DNA from 3 places in the Rhizobium sp. UGM030330-04 genome. Region 1 is predicted to be linked to each of the others. Evidence: riboswitches for the same ligand, from Rfam matches in the RefSeq annotation. Region 1 holds a riboswitch; each other region holds the start of a gene.
What was found. Region 1 has a riboswitch for cobalamin ahead of metE (5-methyltetrahydropteroyltriglutamate--homocysteine S-methyltransferase). Riboswitches for the same ligand answer to the same signal wherever they lie in the genome.
Positions count from the first base shown of each region.

Region 2: it holds a riboswitch for cobalamin, as region 1 does, so the genes downstream of both, nrdH (glutaredoxin-like protein NrdH) here and metE (5-methyltetrahydropteroyltriglutamate--homocysteine S-methyltransferase) in region 1, are expected to answer to the same signal.
Region 3: it holds a riboswitch for cobalamin, as region 1 does, so the genes downstream of both, bluB (5,6-dimethylbenzimidazole synthase) here and metE (5-methyltetrahydropteroyltriglutamate--homocysteine S-methyltransferase) in region 1, are expected to answer to the same signal.

Region 1 is NZ_QKML01000006.1:60,968-66,892, reverse strand. It holds gene metE (5-methyltetrahydropteroyltriglutamate--homocysteine S-methyltransferase) at 1-2,345, opposite strand, end outside; cobalamin riboswitch at 2,446-2,657, opposite strand; gene N434_RS10885 (ATP-binding cassette domain-containing protein) at 2,719-3,501, opposite strand; gene N434_RS10880 (sugar ABC transporter permease) at 3,520-4,824, opposite strand; gene xylF (D-xylose ABC transporter substrate-binding protein) at 5,015-5,925, opposite strand, start outside.
Region 2 is NZ_QKML01000001.1:582,186-588,110, reverse strand. It holds gene N434_RS02935 (sugar ABC transporter substrate-binding protein) at 34-1,056, shown strand; gene N434_RS02930 (ABC transporter permease) at 1,281-2,363, shown strand; gene N434_RS02925 (ATP-binding cassette domain-containing protein) at 2,363-3,145, shown strand; gene N434_RS02920 (nucleoside triphosphate hydrolase) at 3,142-3,771, shown strand; cobalamin riboswitch at 3,905-4,128, shown strand; gene nrdH (glutaredoxin-like protein NrdH) at 4,439-4,660, shown strand; gene nrdI (class Ib ribonucleoside-diphosphate reductase assembly flavoprotein NrdI) at 4,673-5,071, shown strand; gene nrdE (class 1b ribonucleoside-diphosphate reductase subunit alpha) at 5,059-5,925, shown strand, end outside.
Region 3 is NZ_QKML01000004.1:282,257-288,181, reverse strand. It holds gene N434_RS08455 (NADP-dependent malic enzyme) at 1-987, shown strand, start outside; gene N434_RS08450 (DUF2865 domain-containing protein) at 1,124-2,224, shown strand; gene bluB (5,6-dimethylbenzimidazole synthase) at 2,495-3,211, opposite strand; cobalamin riboswitch at 3,309-3,490, opposite strand; gene N434_RS08440 (TolB family protein) at 3,563-4,393, opposite strand; gene N434_RS08435 (glyoxalase superfamily protein) at 4,585-4,962, shown strand; gene N434_RS08430 (NAD+ synthase) at 5,243-5,925, opposite strand, start outside.

The DNA of each region.
Region 1 (5,925 bases):
GATACCGTTCGCCGAAGTTCCACGGCGGCCGCAACCATGTTGACGAGCGCCGGCCTGACCTCCTCCCATTTACGGGTTTTCAGGCCGCAATCGGGATTGATCCAGAGTTGCCGGTCGTCAAGCCGTTGCCGCGCCAGCACCAGAAGATCGACCATCTCGCCCACGGCCGGCACGCGTGGCGAATGGATGTCGTAAACGCCGGGGCCGATCTGGTTCGGATATTTGTAGGTCCGGAAGGCATCCAGCAGTTCCATCTTCGAGCGTGACGTCTCGATGGAGATCACGTCGGCGTCCATCGCCGCGATCGCGTCGATGATCTGGTTGAATTCGGAATAGCACATATGGGTGTGCACCTGCGTCCGGTCGTCCACGCCGCTCGAGCAAATGCGGAAGCACTCCACGGCCCAGCCAAGATAATCCTGCCAGTCCCGGTGGCGCAGCGGTAAACCTTCACGAAGAGCTGCCTCGTCGATCTGGATCATCTGCGCACCGGCAGCCTCGAGATCATTGACCTCATCGCGAATGGCGAGCGCGATCTGGCGGCACGTCAGGCTTCTTGCGATATCATCGCGGACGAACGACCAGTTGAGGATCGTCACCGGGCCGGTCAACATGCCCTTGACGGGCTTATCAGTGAGTGACTGCGAATATTCCCACCAGCGAACCGTCATGGGTTTCGGCCGCGCCACATCACCAAAGATGATCGGCGGGCGGACGTAACGCGAGCCGTAACTCTGCACCCATGCATGCCGGGTGAAGGCGAAGCCGGAAAGCTGTTCACCGAAATATTGCACCATGTCGTTGCGTTCAAACTCACCGTGGACGAGAACATCAAGGCCGATTTCCTCCTGCCAGCGAATGGTCGCTTCGGTTTCCTTCTGCAGGAAACCTTCGTATTGCGCATCGGTCAGCGCCCCCTTCGAATGTGCGGAGCGGGCCTTGCGCACCTCTGGCGTCTGCGGGAAGGAACCGATGGTCGTCGTCGGGAAAAGCGGCAGCGCAATGGCCTGTGACTGCACCTTCTGGCGCTCGGCAAATGGGCTCACCCGTTTCCTGTCGGCCTCGCCAATCGTTGCGATACGCTTTTGCACGGTGGCATCCGTCACCTTTGGTGAGGATGCGCGTGCGGCAACCGCTTTCGAGGCAGCCTCCAGTTCCGCCGCAACAGTGGCCTTGCCCTCACCTAGAGCCTTGCCAAGTGTGGCAAGCTCATCGAGCTTCTGGGTGGCGAAGGAAAGCCAGCTTTTCAGATCGGCGTCGAGGCCGGTTTCCAGTTCGAGATCGACCGGAACATGCAGCAGCGAGCAGGAAGGCGCGATTTGAAACGCTTCCAGACCCCGCGCGGCAATGGCCACCTCCAGCCGCGTGACGATTGCGGCAAGATCGGCACGCCAGATGTTGCGACCATCAATAACGCCGAGGGAGAGGACCCGGCCGGCGGGCAACGCCTTCAACACCGCCTCGAATGCGCCGGGTGCTCGCACCAGATCCACATGAAGGCCCGCAACCGGCAGCACCGTGACAGCTTCGAGATTGTCCTCGAGCCCACCGAAATAGGTGGCGAGCAGGATTTTCAGGTCCGGCGCGGCTTTCGACAGGGCCTGATAGGCGACGGCAAGCGCATGGCGCTCACCTTCGGAAAGATCCAGCACCGCAACCGGTTCGTCAATCTGCACCCAGTCGGCACCGGCGGCCTGCAGGCGGCGCAGCAATTCTGCATAAACCGGCAGCAGCTTCGCCAGCAGATCGAGCGGCTTGAACGCGGCCTCCCGCGCCTTGGCGAGCTTCAGGAAGGTGACCGGTCCGAGGATAACGGGACGAGTGTGAATACCAAGCGCCTTCGCCTCAAGGAAATGCTCGACGGGCTTTTGCGAGGTGAGCACGAAATGCTGATCCCCGGAAACCTCCGGCACCATGTAATGATAATTCGTATCGAACCACTTGGTCATTTCCAGCGCCGGAACGCCCCGACCGTGACGGGTATTTTGCCCGTGAGCATGGCCGCAATCCGCATGGGCCTCGCTCTGGCTGCCGCGCGCCATGGCGAAATAGGTCGACAGGGAGACATCTCCACCCGTCCATTCGTAAACCGAGGGAATGGCACCCACCATCACGGCCGTATCAAGAACATGGTCGTAGAGGGAGAAATCATTGGAGGGGATATGGGTAATCCCCTTTTGCTGCTGAAGCGCCCAGTTTTCGGCGCGCAGCCGGGCAGCGGTTTCGAGCAGTTCCGTCTCGGAAATCTTGCCGGACCAGAAGCCTTCAAGCGCGAACTTCAGTTCGCGATGGCGTCCGATCCTCGGAAAACCGAGCGATGCGACTGGAATGGTCTTGTCTGGCATTGTCATACCCCATTTGGTTGTGGGGGCATGGGTAAAGCGGACGCGTGCAGGCCCGGCCTGTGCCGGACCATTGCAGCAACCACCGGGACACCCCGCCCGTGGACGTTATTTTGTCCTGGCAGGTCTCCTGGCTTACGGGTCGTCGCCTTTGCCCGTCTTCCCGGGGTTTATCCCAGTGACATGTTGGACAAAGGCTCGCCGCTTACAGTTGCGGGGGCAGCTCCGGTCTTGCCGATCGTCGGCGCACCGTATTCCCTCTTAGCTCCGGGATCGAACAAACAAGCCCGGAGAACCATGACACCCGCATTTCTCACCACGGGCGCCACAATGTCAATAGACATAAAGAAATCTTTATATCTTTATTTCTCTGAATTCAGGATACGACCGCACCGGGGCCTGGCACAGCACCCGCCGGCACCTTGCCCAGAATGATCATGCCAAGCACCTCGTCCTTGGTGACATCCTGCGTGCGGGCATGGCCCACCACCTTGCCGTTCTTCATCACGAAGACCCTGTCGGCCAGATCGAAAACGTCGTGAATATCGTGGCTGATGAGGAAGATGCCGATGCCCTGCCGCTTCAGCTCCTTGACCAGATCGCCCACCTGCGCCGTTTCCTGCGGCCCGAGTGCGGCGGTCGGCTCGTCCATGATGAGGATGCGGGCATCGAACAGAATGGCGCGGGCAATGGCGACGGATTGCCGCTGGCCGCCGGACAGTGCCTTCACCGGTTCCTTGAACCGCCGGAAATTCGGGTTGAGACGCCCCATCACCTCGCGGGCGGAAGCCTCCATGGCGACATCGTCAAGCGTGCCCCATTTCGTCTTCAGCTCGCGGCCGAGATAAAGATTGGCGGCCGCATCGACATTATCGGCCACGGCAAGCGTCTGGTAGATGGTCTCGATACCGTATTTCTTGGCGTCGCGGGGATTGCGGATATCGGCATCCTCGCCATTGATGAGGATATCGCCGCCATCGCGCCGGTAAGCGCCGGAAAGAATCTTGATAAGGGTCGATTTACCCGCGCCGTTGTGGCCGAGAAGGGCGACCACCTCACCGGGGAAAAGATCGACAGAGGCGTTTTCCACCGCATGGATGCCGCCGAAGGAAATGGAAATATTGCGCATTTCCACGAGGGGCGTGACTTGGTCGGTCATAGGAGTTCTCCTCGGTTCTTACTTGGCGCGGGCGCGGTAGATGGTGTCGAGCCAGACGGCGACGACCAGGACCACACCGACGACGATGCGCTGGAAGGGCGTATCGATGCCCACCAGCACCATGCCGGATTGCAGCGATTGCATGACGAGCGCGCCGAGCATCGCGCCCGCTATGGTGCCGACACCGCCGGCAAGCGAGGTGCCGCCGATGACGGCCGCCGCGATGGTATAAAGCTCGTCCAGTTCGCCCTGGGCATTGGTGGCCGCGTTGAGGCGGGCGGTGGAGATGGCTGCGGCGATGGCGCACAGAACGCCCATCAGCGTGAAGATCTTTACCGTCACCCAGCGGGTCTTGATGCCGGCGAGTTCGGCTGCTTCCGGATTGCCGCCGATGGCGAAGACATAACGCCCGAAACGCAGCCGTGTGGCGATAAAGGTCATGACCGCACCGACGGCAAGCGCCATCAGCACCGGAATGGCGATGCCGTGCGAAATGAACAGACCGCCTTCAGGCCAGGCGATACCATTGGCATCGGCATAGTTGCGGGCGATGTTGACCGGCCATGGGTAGCTGTTGACCACGGTTACGAAGCCGATGACGACGAGGCAGCCGAGCGCCACCAGAAAATATTCCGCCCAGACGGGCCGCAATGGAAAGCCGAAGCGGCGGCGCTGGTGGCGGGAATTGAGGATGGCCGCCACAATGGCGATGCAGGCGACGACGGCCGCGATCCAGCTCCATGTCGCACCGATCGAACCGCTGGTGCCGCCGCCCATCAGGCGGAAGGTGGAATCCATCGGCGCCACGGTGCGGCCGCTGGTGATGAACCACGTGCCGCCGCGCCAGACCAGCAGGCCACCAAGCGTGACGATGAAGGACGGCACGTTGAGGAAGGCGACGATGGAGCCCTGCAACATGCCGATCGCGCCGCCAACGAGAATGCCGGTGAGAAGCGTGACGATCCATGTGGCCCAATGTTCGAAACCGAGTATCTGCGGCAGGATTTCCGCCTGCATGACACCCATGATCATGCCGGAAAAACCGAGGATCGACCCAACCGACAGATCGATATTGCGGGTAACGATAACAAGCACCATGCCGGTTGCCATGACAGCGACGGAGGCGGTCTGCACCGAGAGGTTCCAGAGGTTTCGCGGCGTCAGGAACAGGCCGCCGGACAGGATATGAAATCCGATCCAGATCAGAAGAAGCGCGCCGACCATGCCGAGCAGTCTGGTATCCAGCTCGGTTGCGCTGATGAAGCGCGTTATCGAGCCTGTCTTTTCCGTCTTTTGCGACGCTGTGGAATTGGATTGGGTCATATCGGCCATGTACTGCCGGTGCTCCTCACATCTTGGAGCGCTTTCGCTTTTCCCTGAATCGCGAAAACGCTCCAACGCTTTGTTCTGGCACATTTCCGGACGGAAAACCGGGGCCTACTTTTCCTGGAAATGCTCTAAAAGGCGCCGCGCCATGAACCATGGCGCAGCGCCCGAACCGCGGCCTATTCGATCAATCGCAGGCTTTGACGGTTCCGGCCTTCACACCCTGGCAGGCCGTTTCCTTCTTGATCCAGCCGGCGTCGATGACGACGTTCAGATTGTCCCTGGTGATGGCGATCGGCTTGAGGAAGACCGATTGCATCGCCACTTTCTTCGGACCGCCATCAAAGGTAGTCACGCCCTTGATTTCCGTCATCTTCTTGCCGCCGGCCAGTTCCAGCGCGATGCCGGCTGCTTCCTTGCCGAGTTCGCGGCTGTCCTTCCAGACAGACACCGTCTGTGTGCCGAGTGCTACGCGGTTGAGCGCGGCGAAGTCGGCATCCTGACCGGAAACGGGAACCGAACCGGCCATGCCCTGCGCGGCAAGAGCGGCGATTGCACCGCCGGCCGTGCCGTCATTCGAGGCGACGACCGCATCGACCTTGTTATTATTCTTGGTCAGGAACTGTTCCATGTTCTTCTGGGCATTTTCCGGCTTCCAGCCATCGGTATAGGCTTCGCCGACATTTTTGATCTTGCCGCCGTCAATGGCCGCCTTCAGCACTTCCTGCTGACCGGCGAACAGGAAGTCCGCATTCGGATCGGAAGAAGAGCCCTTGATGAAGACGTAATTGCCTTCGGGCTTCACCTTGAAGACTTCGGCAGCCTGCAGACGTCCGACTTCCTTGTTGTCGAAGGTGATGTAGAAGGCGTTCTGGTTTTCGATCAGACGGTCGTAACCAACGACCGGAATGCCCTCGGCAACGGCCTTTTCAACAGCCGGACCGATCGCGTCGCTATCCTGCGCCAGAATGATCAGCGCGTTGGCGCCCTGCGAGATCAGCGATTCCACGTCGGTCAGCTGCTTTGCGGCGGATGATTGCGCATCGGCGGAGATGTATTTCGCACCAGCCTTGTCGAGCGCTGCCTTGATGGCTGCCT
Region 2 (5,925 bases), on a different contig from region 1:
TCATGGTGCTCAAATATCCATTGGGAGGATCTCATGAAGACCACTGTTTCCGCTCTTTTGGGCGCGCTTGCGCTTGGCGTTTCTTTTGCTTCCGTCGCGTCCGCCGCCGATACGTCGGTTTGCCTCATTACCAAGACCGACACCAATCCCTTCTTCGTCAAGATGAAGGAAGGCGCGACCGCCAAGGCCAAAGAACTCGGCGTGACGCTGAAATCCTATGCCGGCAAGATTGATGGCGATTCCGAAAGCCAGGTAGCCGCCATCGAGACCTGCATCGCCGATGGCGCCAAGGGTATCCTGATCACCGCATCGGACACCAAGGGCATCGTTCCGGCCGTGCAGAAGGCCCGTGATGCCGGTCTTCTGGTGATCGCCCTCGACACGCCTCTGGAGCCCGTCGATGCCGCCGATTCCACTTTCGCCACCGATAATCTCCTGGCTGGCGAACTGATCGGCAAATGGGCGGCCGGCACGCTCGGTGACAAGGCCAAGGACGCGAAAATCGCCTTCCTCAACCTCACCCCCTCCCAGCCGACTGTGGATGTGCTGCGCAACCAGGGGTTCATGAAAGGCTTTGGCATTGATGTGAAGGACATCAACAAGATCGGCGACGAAGACGATCCGCGCATCGTCGGCCATGACGTCACCAACGGCAATGAAGAAGGCGGCCGTGCGGCGATGGAAAACCTGCTGCAGAAGGATCCGACAATCAACGTCGTTCACACCATCAATGAGCCCGCAGCTGCCGGTGCTTATGAGGCGCTGAAGGCGGTGGGCCGCGAAAAGGACGTTCTGATCGTTTCCGTCGATGGCGGTTGCCCTGGTGTGAAGAACGTTGCGGAAGGCGTGATCGGCGCGACCTCGCAGCAATACCCGCTGTTGATGGCGGCTCTCGGCGTCGAAGCTGTCAAGAAGTTTGCCGATACGGGTGAAAAGCCGAAGCCGACCGAAGGCAAGAATTTCGTCGATACCGGTGTGAAGCTGGTGACCGACAAGCCGGTCAATGGCCTCGACTCGATCGACACGAAGGAAGGTCTCAACAAGTGCTGGGGTTGATGCCTCACCGTTGAAACCCGCGGGGGCATTTTTTGCCCCCGCCCTTGGACCAGAATGATTTCAGGCACGATCCGGGGGATCGGACAAAGGAACAAACGAGCGCGCCCCATATTCTCCGAGAATGACGTGGGCTGCCTCACAACACTTTGAATCTACGCATCATTCTCCTTTTAAAGAGGCCCGGTTCGAGGGCAGATGCGATGGAGCGATCGGGAGGAAAATCCATGAGCGATCAGCCGGTGCGGGCTCAGCCGCATAATGAATTTGAAAAGGTGCTTTCAGGAAGTTCGACACAGGTTGCCGCTTTCGATACGCACGACAAGAGTGCGCTGGAAAAATTCCAGCATTTTCTCCATTCCAGTCCGGCGGCTGTGCCGCTTATCGTTCTGGTGCTGTCGCTGACTGTTTTTGGCCTGCTCCTCGGCGGCAAGTTCTTCTCGGCCTTCTCGTTGACCCTCATCCTGCAGCAGGTCGCGATCGTCGGCATCGTTGGCGCAGCGCAGTCGCTGGTCATCCTGACGGCGGGCATCGATCTTTCGGTCGGCGCGATCATGGTTCTGTCTTCCGTCGTCATGGGGCAGTTTACCTTCCGCTATGGCTTGCCGGCGGAGCTTTCCATTCTCTGCGGTCTCGCCGTTGGCGCATTCTGCGGTTTCATCAATGGCGTACTGGTCTCGCGCATGCGCCTGCCGCCCTTCATCGTCACGCTCGGCATGTGGCAGATCGTGCTGGCGACCAACTTCCTTTATTCCGCGAATGAGACGATCCGCGCCCAGGATATCGCCCAGCAGGCGCCGATCCTGCAATTCTTCGGCGCCAATATCCGTTTCGGCAATGCGGTCTTCACCTATGGCGTCATCGCCATGGTCCTGCTCGTCGCCCTGCTCTGGTATGTGCTGAACCGCACCGCCTGGGGTCGCCATCTTTATGCTGTCGGTGACGATCCGGATGCCGCCGAACTTGCCGGTGTCAACGTCAAGCGCATGCTGACGACCGTTTACACCCTGTCCGGTCTCATCTGCGCCTTTGCCGGTTGGGCCCTCATCGGCCGCATCGGCTCGGTTTCACCGACCGCCGGCCAATTTGCCAATATCGAATCCATCACTGCGGTGGTTATTGGCGGCCTGTCGCTGTTCGGCGGGCGCGGCTCCATCATGGGCATGATCTTCGGCGCCCTGATCGTCGGTGTCTTTTCGCTCGGCCTCAGGCTCATCGGAACCGACCCGCAATGGACCTATCTGTTGATCGGCGTCCTTATCATCATGGCTGTCGCAATCGACCAGTGGATCAGAAAGGTAGCAGGCTGATGGCAAAAGAACCCATTCTCACAGCACGCAATCTCGTCAAACGTTATGGCCGCGTGACCGCCCTCGACCATGCCGATTTCGATCTCTATCCGGGTGAAATCCTGGCCGTGATCGGCGACAATGGCGCCGGCAAATCCTCGCTTATCAAGGCGATTTCCGGCGCGGTGACGCCCGATGAGGGAGAGATCAGGCTGGAAGGCCAGCCCGTCCAGTTCCGCTCGCCGATCGAGGCGCGCAAGGCGGGCATCGAGACGGTGTATCAGAACCTCGCGCTGTCGCCGGCGCTTTCCATAGCCGACAATATGTTCCTCGGCCGGGAAATCCGTAAACCCGGCATTCAGGGTAGCCTGTTCCGGGCGCTGGATCGCCCGGCCATGGAAAAATTCGCCCGCGAAAAACTGTCGGAACTCGGCCTAATGACGATCCAGAACATCAATCAGGCGGTGGAAACCCTCTCCGGCGGCCAGCGTCAGGGTGTGGCCGTGGCGCGCGCGGCGGCTTTCGGCTCCAAGGTCGTCATCCTCGACGAGCCGACGGCGGCGCTGGGCGTCAAGGAAAGCCGCCGTGTTCTGGAGCTTATTCTGGATGTGCGCTCCCGCGGCCTGCCGATCGTTCTCATCTCGCATAACATGCCGCATGTCTTCGAGGTCGCGGATCGCATCCATATCCATCGGCTCGGCAAGCGCCTGTGCGTCATCAATCCGAAGGACTACTCCATGTCCGACGCCGTCGCCTTCATGACCGGCGCCAAGGAAGCGCCGAAGGAAACGCTTGCCGCATGACGCTGAAGCTTGAGACGATCGCCGAAGACGTTCTTCGGCGGGCAGAGGGCAAATCTCGTTTTATCATTGCCATTGCCGGTCCCCCTGGGGCCGGCAAATCCACGCTGGCGGACGCGCTTTATGGTGCTTTGCTGGCGCGGGGCGAAACCGCCGCCGTGCTGCCCATGGATGGCTTCCATATGGACAATGGCATCCTTGAAGAGCGCGGGCTGCTGCCGCGCAAGGGCGCGCCCGAAACGTTCGATGTGCGTGGCTTCCTCGATATCGTCTCTGCCGTCCGCAAGGGCGGGCAGGAAGTGCTTGTCCCGGTTTTCGACCGTTCCCGCGAGATCGCCATAGCGTCTGCCCGGGCGATTGCGCCGGAAACACGCTTTATCCTTGCTGAAGGCAATTATCTGCTGCTGAACGAGGCGCCGTGGACGGCACTTTCCGAGAGCTTCGACCTTACCATTTTCGTTGGGCCATCCGTCGCCGTGCTTGAGGAGAGGCTGCGCAACAGATGGCAGGGCTATGGTCTCGATGCGGATGCGATCCATGCCAAACTTTTTGAAAACGATCTTCCCAACGGAAAAAGGGTGATCGAGAACGCCCGTTCTGCCGATATTCGCATCGATATCTGGGAATAGGTTAACGCTTTCCCGTCACTGAGCGGCAAGGCGCATTTGCCGTTAAGCCTTTATTGACCATGTGTTGAATCTTTTTGATCCACAGGGTGGGGCTTTTGTGTGTCTATTCGTTGACGCGAAAATTTCCTCATATACTATATGTGGTGTTCGAGGTTCTTCCGATTCGCAAGGATTGGAAGCTAAGACGGGAATTCGGTGCGCAACGCCATCGTGGCGGAGCAAGGCCGAAACTGCCCCCGCAACTGTAAGCGGTGAGCATCGTTCCGATTTGGGTCACTGGGGCTAAAAGCTCCGGGAAGGCCGGAATAGATGTTGTGACCCGCAAGTCAGGAGACCTGCCTTGAGCGCAAACGTCCACGGGCGGGGTGTCCGGAGGAAGGTGTATGACGCAAATGATTTGCGTTCTCCCTTTTCTGCCCCCTCCAGAACAAGCTTCGGGGTGAAGTCATGCCAGTGCATTTCTTTAAGTTGCTGCGCTCGTCGGCGTAGAGAGTGATTTTCTGCGACTTGCAGCATTTTCAGGGAAACCGGCGCCGGTTCCATCCCGAAATGCGAGGAGTTGCCTGGGCCGCGCGCCTCACCTGAATGACAGATCCACCGCCACCCGATTGCGATTGCAATCGGCAATGTTGAGCCGTGTCCGAAACCGGCTTCGAGAGAGGAAATTATGACCGTCACCGTTTACAGCAAGCCTGCCTGCGTCCAATGCACCGCCACCTATCGCGCGCTCGACCGCATCGGCGTCCCTTATGAGATCGTCGATATTTCCGAAGATGCGGATGCGCTCGATCATGTGCGGGGTCTCGGTTACATGCAGGTTCCCGTCGTTGTCGCCGGCGAACGGCATTGGGCGGGTTTCCGGCCTGATATGATCGGCTCGATCAGCTGAGGCGTCGGTGTGATGGGGCTGATCGTCTATTATTCCAGCCGCTCTGAAAACACCCATCGCTTTCTTCTGAAACTGGGGCGGCGATTGTTTCGCCTGCCGCTCGGCGCTGAAGAAGATGTGCCCCATGTATCGGAGCCCTATGTGCTCGTCACCCCCACCTATGGGGGCGGCGGCCCGAAAGGGGCCGTGCCCAAGCCGGTCATCCGGTTTTTGAACGAGCCCTCCAACCGAAATCTCATTCGCGGCGTCATCGCGGCTGGAAACACGAATTTTGGCGCAGCTTTCGCATCCGCCGGAGACATCGTCTCGCGTAAATGCGCGGTGCCGTTTCTCTATCGCTTCGAGCTTCTCGGCACGGAGGAAGATGTCGTCAACGTCAAACATGGATTGGAACGATTTTGGACACGCTGACCTCAGGCGCGCTGCGCAAGGACGCCAAACAGCCGGTAGCCGCAAGCCAGAAACCTGTTGATACGGGGCTGGACTACCACGCGCTGAACGCGATGCTGAACCTTTATGACGAGAACGGAAAGATCCAGCTCGACAAGGATCGCCTTGCCGCCCGGCAATATTTCCTCCAGCACGTCAACCAGAACACGGTGTTTTTCCATAACCTCAGGGAAAAGCTCGATTATCTGGTGACGGAAGGATATTACGAGCAGGAGGTTCTGGATCAGTATTCCTTCAATTTCGTCCGCGATCTCTATGACGAAGCCTATGCCCGGAAGTTCCGCTTTCCGACATTTCTCGGGGCGTTCAAATATTACACCTCCTACACGCTGAAGACCTTCGACGGAAAACGTTATCTCGAGCGTTATGAGGATCGCGTCTGCATGGTGGCGCTGGCTCTGGCGCGCGGTGACGAGCAGCTTGCCCGTGATCTGATGGACGAGATCATTTCCGGCCGCTTCCAGCCGGCAACGCCGACCTTTCTCAACGCCGGCAAGAAGAGCCGCGGTGAGCTGGTCTCGTGTTTTCTGCTGCGCGTGGAAGACAATATGGAGAGCATCGGCCGCTCCATCAATTCCGCCCTGCAGCTTTCCAAGCGCGGTGGCGGCGTGGCGCTGTCCTTGACCAATATTCGCGAGGCCGGAGCGCCGATCAAACAGATCGAAAACCAGTCTTCCGGCGTCATCCCCGTGATGAAGCTTCTGGAAGACAGCTTTTCCTACGCCAACCAGCTTGGCGCACGCCAGGGCGCGGGTGCTGTCTATCTGCACGCCCATCACCCGGATATCATGCGCTTCCTCGATACGAAGCGCGAA
Region 3 (5,925 bases), on a different contig from region 1:
AAGCCGGTCTTCAATGCCGCAAAAGCCGCCGAAAAGAAGCGCATCATCTTTGCCGAAGGCGAAGACGAACGCGTGCTGCGCGCCGCCCAGGTGCTCCTGGAAGAAGGCACCGGCATCCCGATCCTCATCGGCCGCCCGCAGATCATCGAAACGCGCCTGAAGCGCTTCGGCCTGCGCATCCGTCCGCATACGGATTTCGCCGTGGTCAACCCGGAAGACGATCCGCGCTACCGTGATTACGTTGATGACTATTTCGCCCTTGTCGGCCGCGTCGGCATCAACCCGGAAGCAGCACGCACCATCGTGCGCACCAACACGACCGTCATCGGCGCGCTGTCGGTGAAGCGCGGCGAAGCGGATGCGCTGATCTGCGGTCTCGAAGGCCGTTACGACCGCCACCTGCGCGACGTGAACCAGATCATCGGCAAGCAGGCAGGCGTGCGCTCCTTCGCCGGCCTCAGCCTGCTCATCACCCAGCAGGGTGCGCTGTTCCTCACCGATACTTTCGTGAACTATGACCCGACCTCCGAGGAAGTGGCGGAAATGGCCATTCTCGCGGCCAAGGAAATCCGCCGCTTCGGCATCACGCCGAAGATCGCGCTCGCCAGCCACTCCAATTTCGGCTCGCGCGATTCCGAAAGCGCCCGCAAGATGCGCCGCGCCCTGAAGATCGTGCAGGAAGCCGCACCGGAACTGGAAGTGGACGGCGAAATGCAGGGCGGCTCCGCACTGTCCGAAGCGCTGCGCAAGCGCGCCATGCCCAACAGCGTGCTGACCGGCGAGGCGAACCTGCTGGTCTTCCCGAACCTCGATGCCGCCAACATCACGCTCGGCGTCACCCGCACGCTGACGGAGGGCCTGCATGTCGGCCCAATCCTGCTCGGCACGGCCCTGCCCGCCCACATCCTGTCGCCCAGCGTCACCTCGCGCGGCGTCGTCAACATGGCAGCGTTTGCCGTAGTGCAGGCCTCGCATCCTTCGGTGTGATAGAGGCCGCATTAACGCAATTTTGAACAGGCTGTTGCCGCCTTGCGGCAACAGCTTATGTTATCTTCCTGAAATACGGATTTCGTGAAGTATAACACCCCTGCCACCGGCCGGGGACATCGAACGGATCGCACAATTGACCCGGCGCAGCCGCATCATCGGCCTCCTGCTTCCCCTTGTTTTCCTCGCCCCGGCCGCCGCTTTCGCGGATCAGGTCTGCGATACGCTTTATGCGCAATTGCGCGAACCGCCACGTGTCATCGGCAATACGGCCGAGGTTCGGCGTTACGCCAATGCGCTCGCCCGCCAGAACATCGTCATCCGCAAGATCAGGAACGACCTGCGCGGCTATGGCTGCTCATCCGGCAGCGTCGTTGTCTACGGCAACCCCAATGCCGGCCTCTGCACCGAGATCGGCGATGCGCTGGCGGATGCCGAAGCCGAACGCGACGCCATCATCCGCGACCGCGACGATGCCATGGCGGCCGCGCGCAGTGACGACGGCGACATCAGGCGCCAGCGCATTCTCGCGGCCCTCGATGCCAATGGCTGCAGCCCCGCAGAGGATATCAACCCGCAAGTGTCGCCTGCGCCCGATGTGACGCGTTATCCCGATGCCTTCCGGCAGAACGGTGGTGAGCCGGGACAGGCGGGGCTATCGCCCTACCCCAACGCCGCCGCCGAGGGCGGGCTTCGCACACTCTGCGTGCGCACCTGCGACGGCTCGTTTTTCCCGATCGCCTCCAACGCTTCGCCGCTCGATTTCCGCGCCCAGGCGGAGCAGTGCCAGAAAATGTGCCCGGGCACACAGACCGAGCTTTATTTTCACTCCATGACGGATCAGGAAACCGCCGACATGGTCTCCGCCGAAACCGGCAAACCCTACAAGGACCTGCCAACCGCCTTTGCCTACAGGAACGCCTCGGCAAAGGCGCCGGGCTGCGCCTGCAATATGGCCGCCTATCACGAGGACATGCAGAAGCAGGAAGAGGCCGCCCGGCCGGAATCCGAAAAGCCCTATTCCGGCATCACCAGAATTCCATCACCGCAAGGTGACAAGCCCCGGAAACCCGCTGAACAGCAGGCCGCAAAGCCGCCGGAGCAACCCGTTCCTGAACGCGACTATGATCCGAACGACACCAGGGTGCGCGTCATCGGCCCGAAATTCCTGCCTGACCAGACGGGCCGGATCGACCTGAAGAACCCGGCTCTGAAAGGCATTCAGCCACAGCAGTGAAATCTCTTCCGCCCGCGCAACGGGGCGAGCGCCCACCCCTTGTTTCTTCTCCCCGAGGGGGAGAAGTCCGCTGCAGCGGAATGAGGGAGCGAGGGTAGAGATATACCGAGAGCTAGCCCCCTCATCCGACCCTTCGGGCCACCTTCTCCCCGGCCGGGGAGAAGAAACGCGCGGCCGCTGCTGCGTCAAAAAGCAGCGTTTCCTCTCCTCCGCCATCATGCCCAAACGTGCGTTGTGAAACGAGAGGCGACGCTATGCGCATCACATTTCTTACCGCCCACCCCAGCGGTTGCGAAACACCAGTTCCTCCAGCGGCACACGCTGGCGCCAGCCCTTCACCGCCAGTTCCGGTTCGGTATAAAGTTCGTTGACCCGGCCAAGGCACAGCCAGGCGACAATTTCGATATGCTCGGGAATATCGAGAATGGCGCGAATATCGCTGTCGTGGAAAATACTGACCCAGCCGACGCCGACGCCTTCGGCGCGGGCGGCGAGCCAGAGGTTCTGGATGGCGCAGACGGTGGAATAGACATCCGTGCGCGGATTGTGGGTGCGCCCCAGCACCACTTTACCGCCGCGTGTGGGATCGCAGGTGACGCAGATGCTGAGCGGCGCCTTGCGGATGCCTTCGAGCTTGAGACTGCGATAAAGCGCCTGCCGCTCGCCCGCAAACATCGCCGCCGCCTCCTCATTGGCCCGGCTGAAGGCCACAAAGGCGGCCTGGCGCACGGCGCCATCGGTGACGAGCGTGAAATTCCACGGCTGCATGAAACCGACAGAGGGAGCCGAATGCGCCGCCTTCAGGAGACGCTCGACAAGCTCATCCGGCAGCGGATCAGGCAGGAACTGGTCGCGCACATCGCGGCGTGTCTCGATGGCGCGGTAGATCGCCTCCCGCTCCGCACCGGAGAACGGCTGGGCGGGCGAAAGCGCATGATCGAATGGGCTGGCTTGCAATGGATTACCAGCGGACGGGTCGGTCGGCATCGTTTAACCCCAACAATGCGGGCGCGCGGATGCCGAAACCATGCCGGTTTTCGCATGCACGACGCGCCTCTTCAGCAACCTGCCGCCGTCCGCGCGGTTCGGTCTATCCTGTCAGGCCGGTCTTCTGACTCGGCTTCATCCGCCCTCTTCGCCTTCCCGAATGACTTCAGTGGCTTGTGAAAAGAGCATCCGCCTCACAGCGCTGGGCACGTTCCGGTCTTTCACCGGATTCCCGATTCTCCCGCCACAAGGGCGGGCACCTGACGAGGAAACTTATGATCAAGAAGACTTGCGAATGCAAGTATCGCTAAGGCGGTGCGGCAATGTGACCTTGACGAAACCGCAATCACATTACCCCACTGGGAAATAACGCACATAAGCGAACTCATCACCGTCCGGCGACCAGTTGGGCGAGTTCATCGTGCCCTGGCCGCCGAAAAGCGCAAACAGCGTTTCGACATTACCGCCATCCATATCCATCAGCCGCACGCGCACATCGAGATCACGCGGATGGTCGAAAACGTCGCCGTCATAGGAGACGAACACCACCTTGTCACCTTTGGGAGACGGGTGCGGAAACCAGTCACCATAGGAACTGTCGGTAATGCGCTCCACAGCGGAGCCATCCACCCGCACCCGCCAGATCTGCATCAGTCCGGTGCGGCTGGAATTGAAATAGACCCACGCACCATCGGGCGAATAATCCGGCCCGTCGTTGCGGCCCTCGCCATGGGTCAGGCGCGTCTCGATACCGCTGTCGATATCCATGGAATAGATGTCGAAGACCTGATCGCGAATGCCGCAATAGGCGAAACTCTTGCCGTTCGGCGCCCAGCCATGCCAGTAGGAAGGAAGGTTTTTCGTCATCAGCCTTGGCGCACCGCCCGCCGATGGCAGAAGATAAATGGCGCTCTTGCCGAATTCCACCTTGTCGGAAATGGCATAAAGCGAACCATCAGGCGAAATGCCGTGGTCGTTGTTGCATTGCGTCGCAAAACCGGTATCGACCTTCTCCGGTGAAGCATCACCGGATGGAGACAGGCGATAGAGCAACCCCTCGCTGTTCAACAGCAGATATTTGCCATCCGGCGACCAGTTCGGCGCTTCGAACAGCTCCGGCGTCTGCCACACCACCCGCATCTGCCGGGTGCGGATGTTGAAGATTTCGATGGAACTGCGCATGCTGCCTCCCGGGGCTGTCGATAGTCTGGACGAACCCTTGGCAGACGCAGACATTCCGTTTGCTTTCGCCGCCATGGTGATTATGATCCTATGGCCGCAGGCACCGTCCTGCAAATTCAAATCGGAAAAAACGCCAGCGTTCCGGCACCGCCCGTAACCCTTCCCGTTTCTCCCAGATCCGAGGTTCCGCGATGAATACCATCGCCGATCACGGCATCCGCTTCGGGCGGATCGCCGCAATGCTTCCTGTCAAGAATATCGAAAAGGCCCATGACTTTTATGTCGGTGTGCTGGGCTTCACAAAAACCTTCGAAAACGGCAACCCCGTCGGCTTCATGATCCTCAAACAGGGCAATGCCGAATTGCACCTGACATTGCAGCCCACCCACAAGGCAGCGCCCTTCAACGTGGCGCATATGCTGGTCAGCGATGTCGATACGCTGCATGAGATTTGCAAAAGCCATGGGCTGCGCATCATCAAGGCCCTGCAGGACAAGGATTATGGCCTCAGGGCCTTCGTGTTTGAAGATCCTGACGGCAACCGCATCGATGTGGGGCAGGTTATTTGAGGTGAGTGAAGAGTGGCGCGGGGTTTTCTCTGCGCCATTCATGAACCCCCATCGTGGACCGAGCGCATGCCGCTTGTTTCTTCTCCCCGATGGGGAGAAGGTCGCGGCAGCGGGATGAGGGGGCAAGGATCGTGAGGTACGGCAACGTTGCCCCCTCATCCGACCCTTCGGGCCACCTTCTCCCCAGCGGGGAGAAGAAACTTGCCGCGCCGCCTTACAGACAATTACTCTGGATGACACAGGACCGGCGTTAAAGGCCCCCTTCCGGAAACCGCCTTAATCACCGATCCCGGAACCGGTTGGTGATCGGATAACGCCGGTCACGCCCAAAGTTCTTCTTGGTGATCTTCACACCCGGAGCCGATTGCCGGCGCTTGTATTCGGCGAGATAGAGCAGATGCTCCACCCGGTGCACGGTTGCCACATCATGGCCTCGCGCCAGAATTTCCTCGACCGACATTTCCTTCTCGACAAGGCATTCCAGAATATCGTCCAGCACCGGATAAGGCGGCAGCGAATCCTGGTCGGTCTGGTTGGGTCGCAATTCGGCCGATGGCGCCTTGGAAATGATATTGGCGGGGATGACCTCGCCGGAAGGGCCGAGCGCGCCCGGCGGCACATGGGCGTTGCGCCAGCTGGAAATGGCATAGACCTGCATCTTGTAGAGGTCCTTGATGGGGTTGAAACCACCATTCATGTCGCCATAAAGCGTGGCGTAACCCACCGACATTTCCGACTTGTTGCCCGTCGTCACCACCATCGAGCCGAACTTGTTCGAGACGGCCATCAAAATGGTGCCGCGCGTGCGGCTTTGCAGGTTTTCCTCGGTAATGCCCTCTTCCGTACCCTCGAAGAGATCGGAAAGCGCCGAAAGGAAACCCTCCACCGGCTCGACGATCGGCACGATATCGTACCGGCAGCCCAGCGCTTTCGCGCAATCGGCGGCGTCTTTCAGCGATTCTT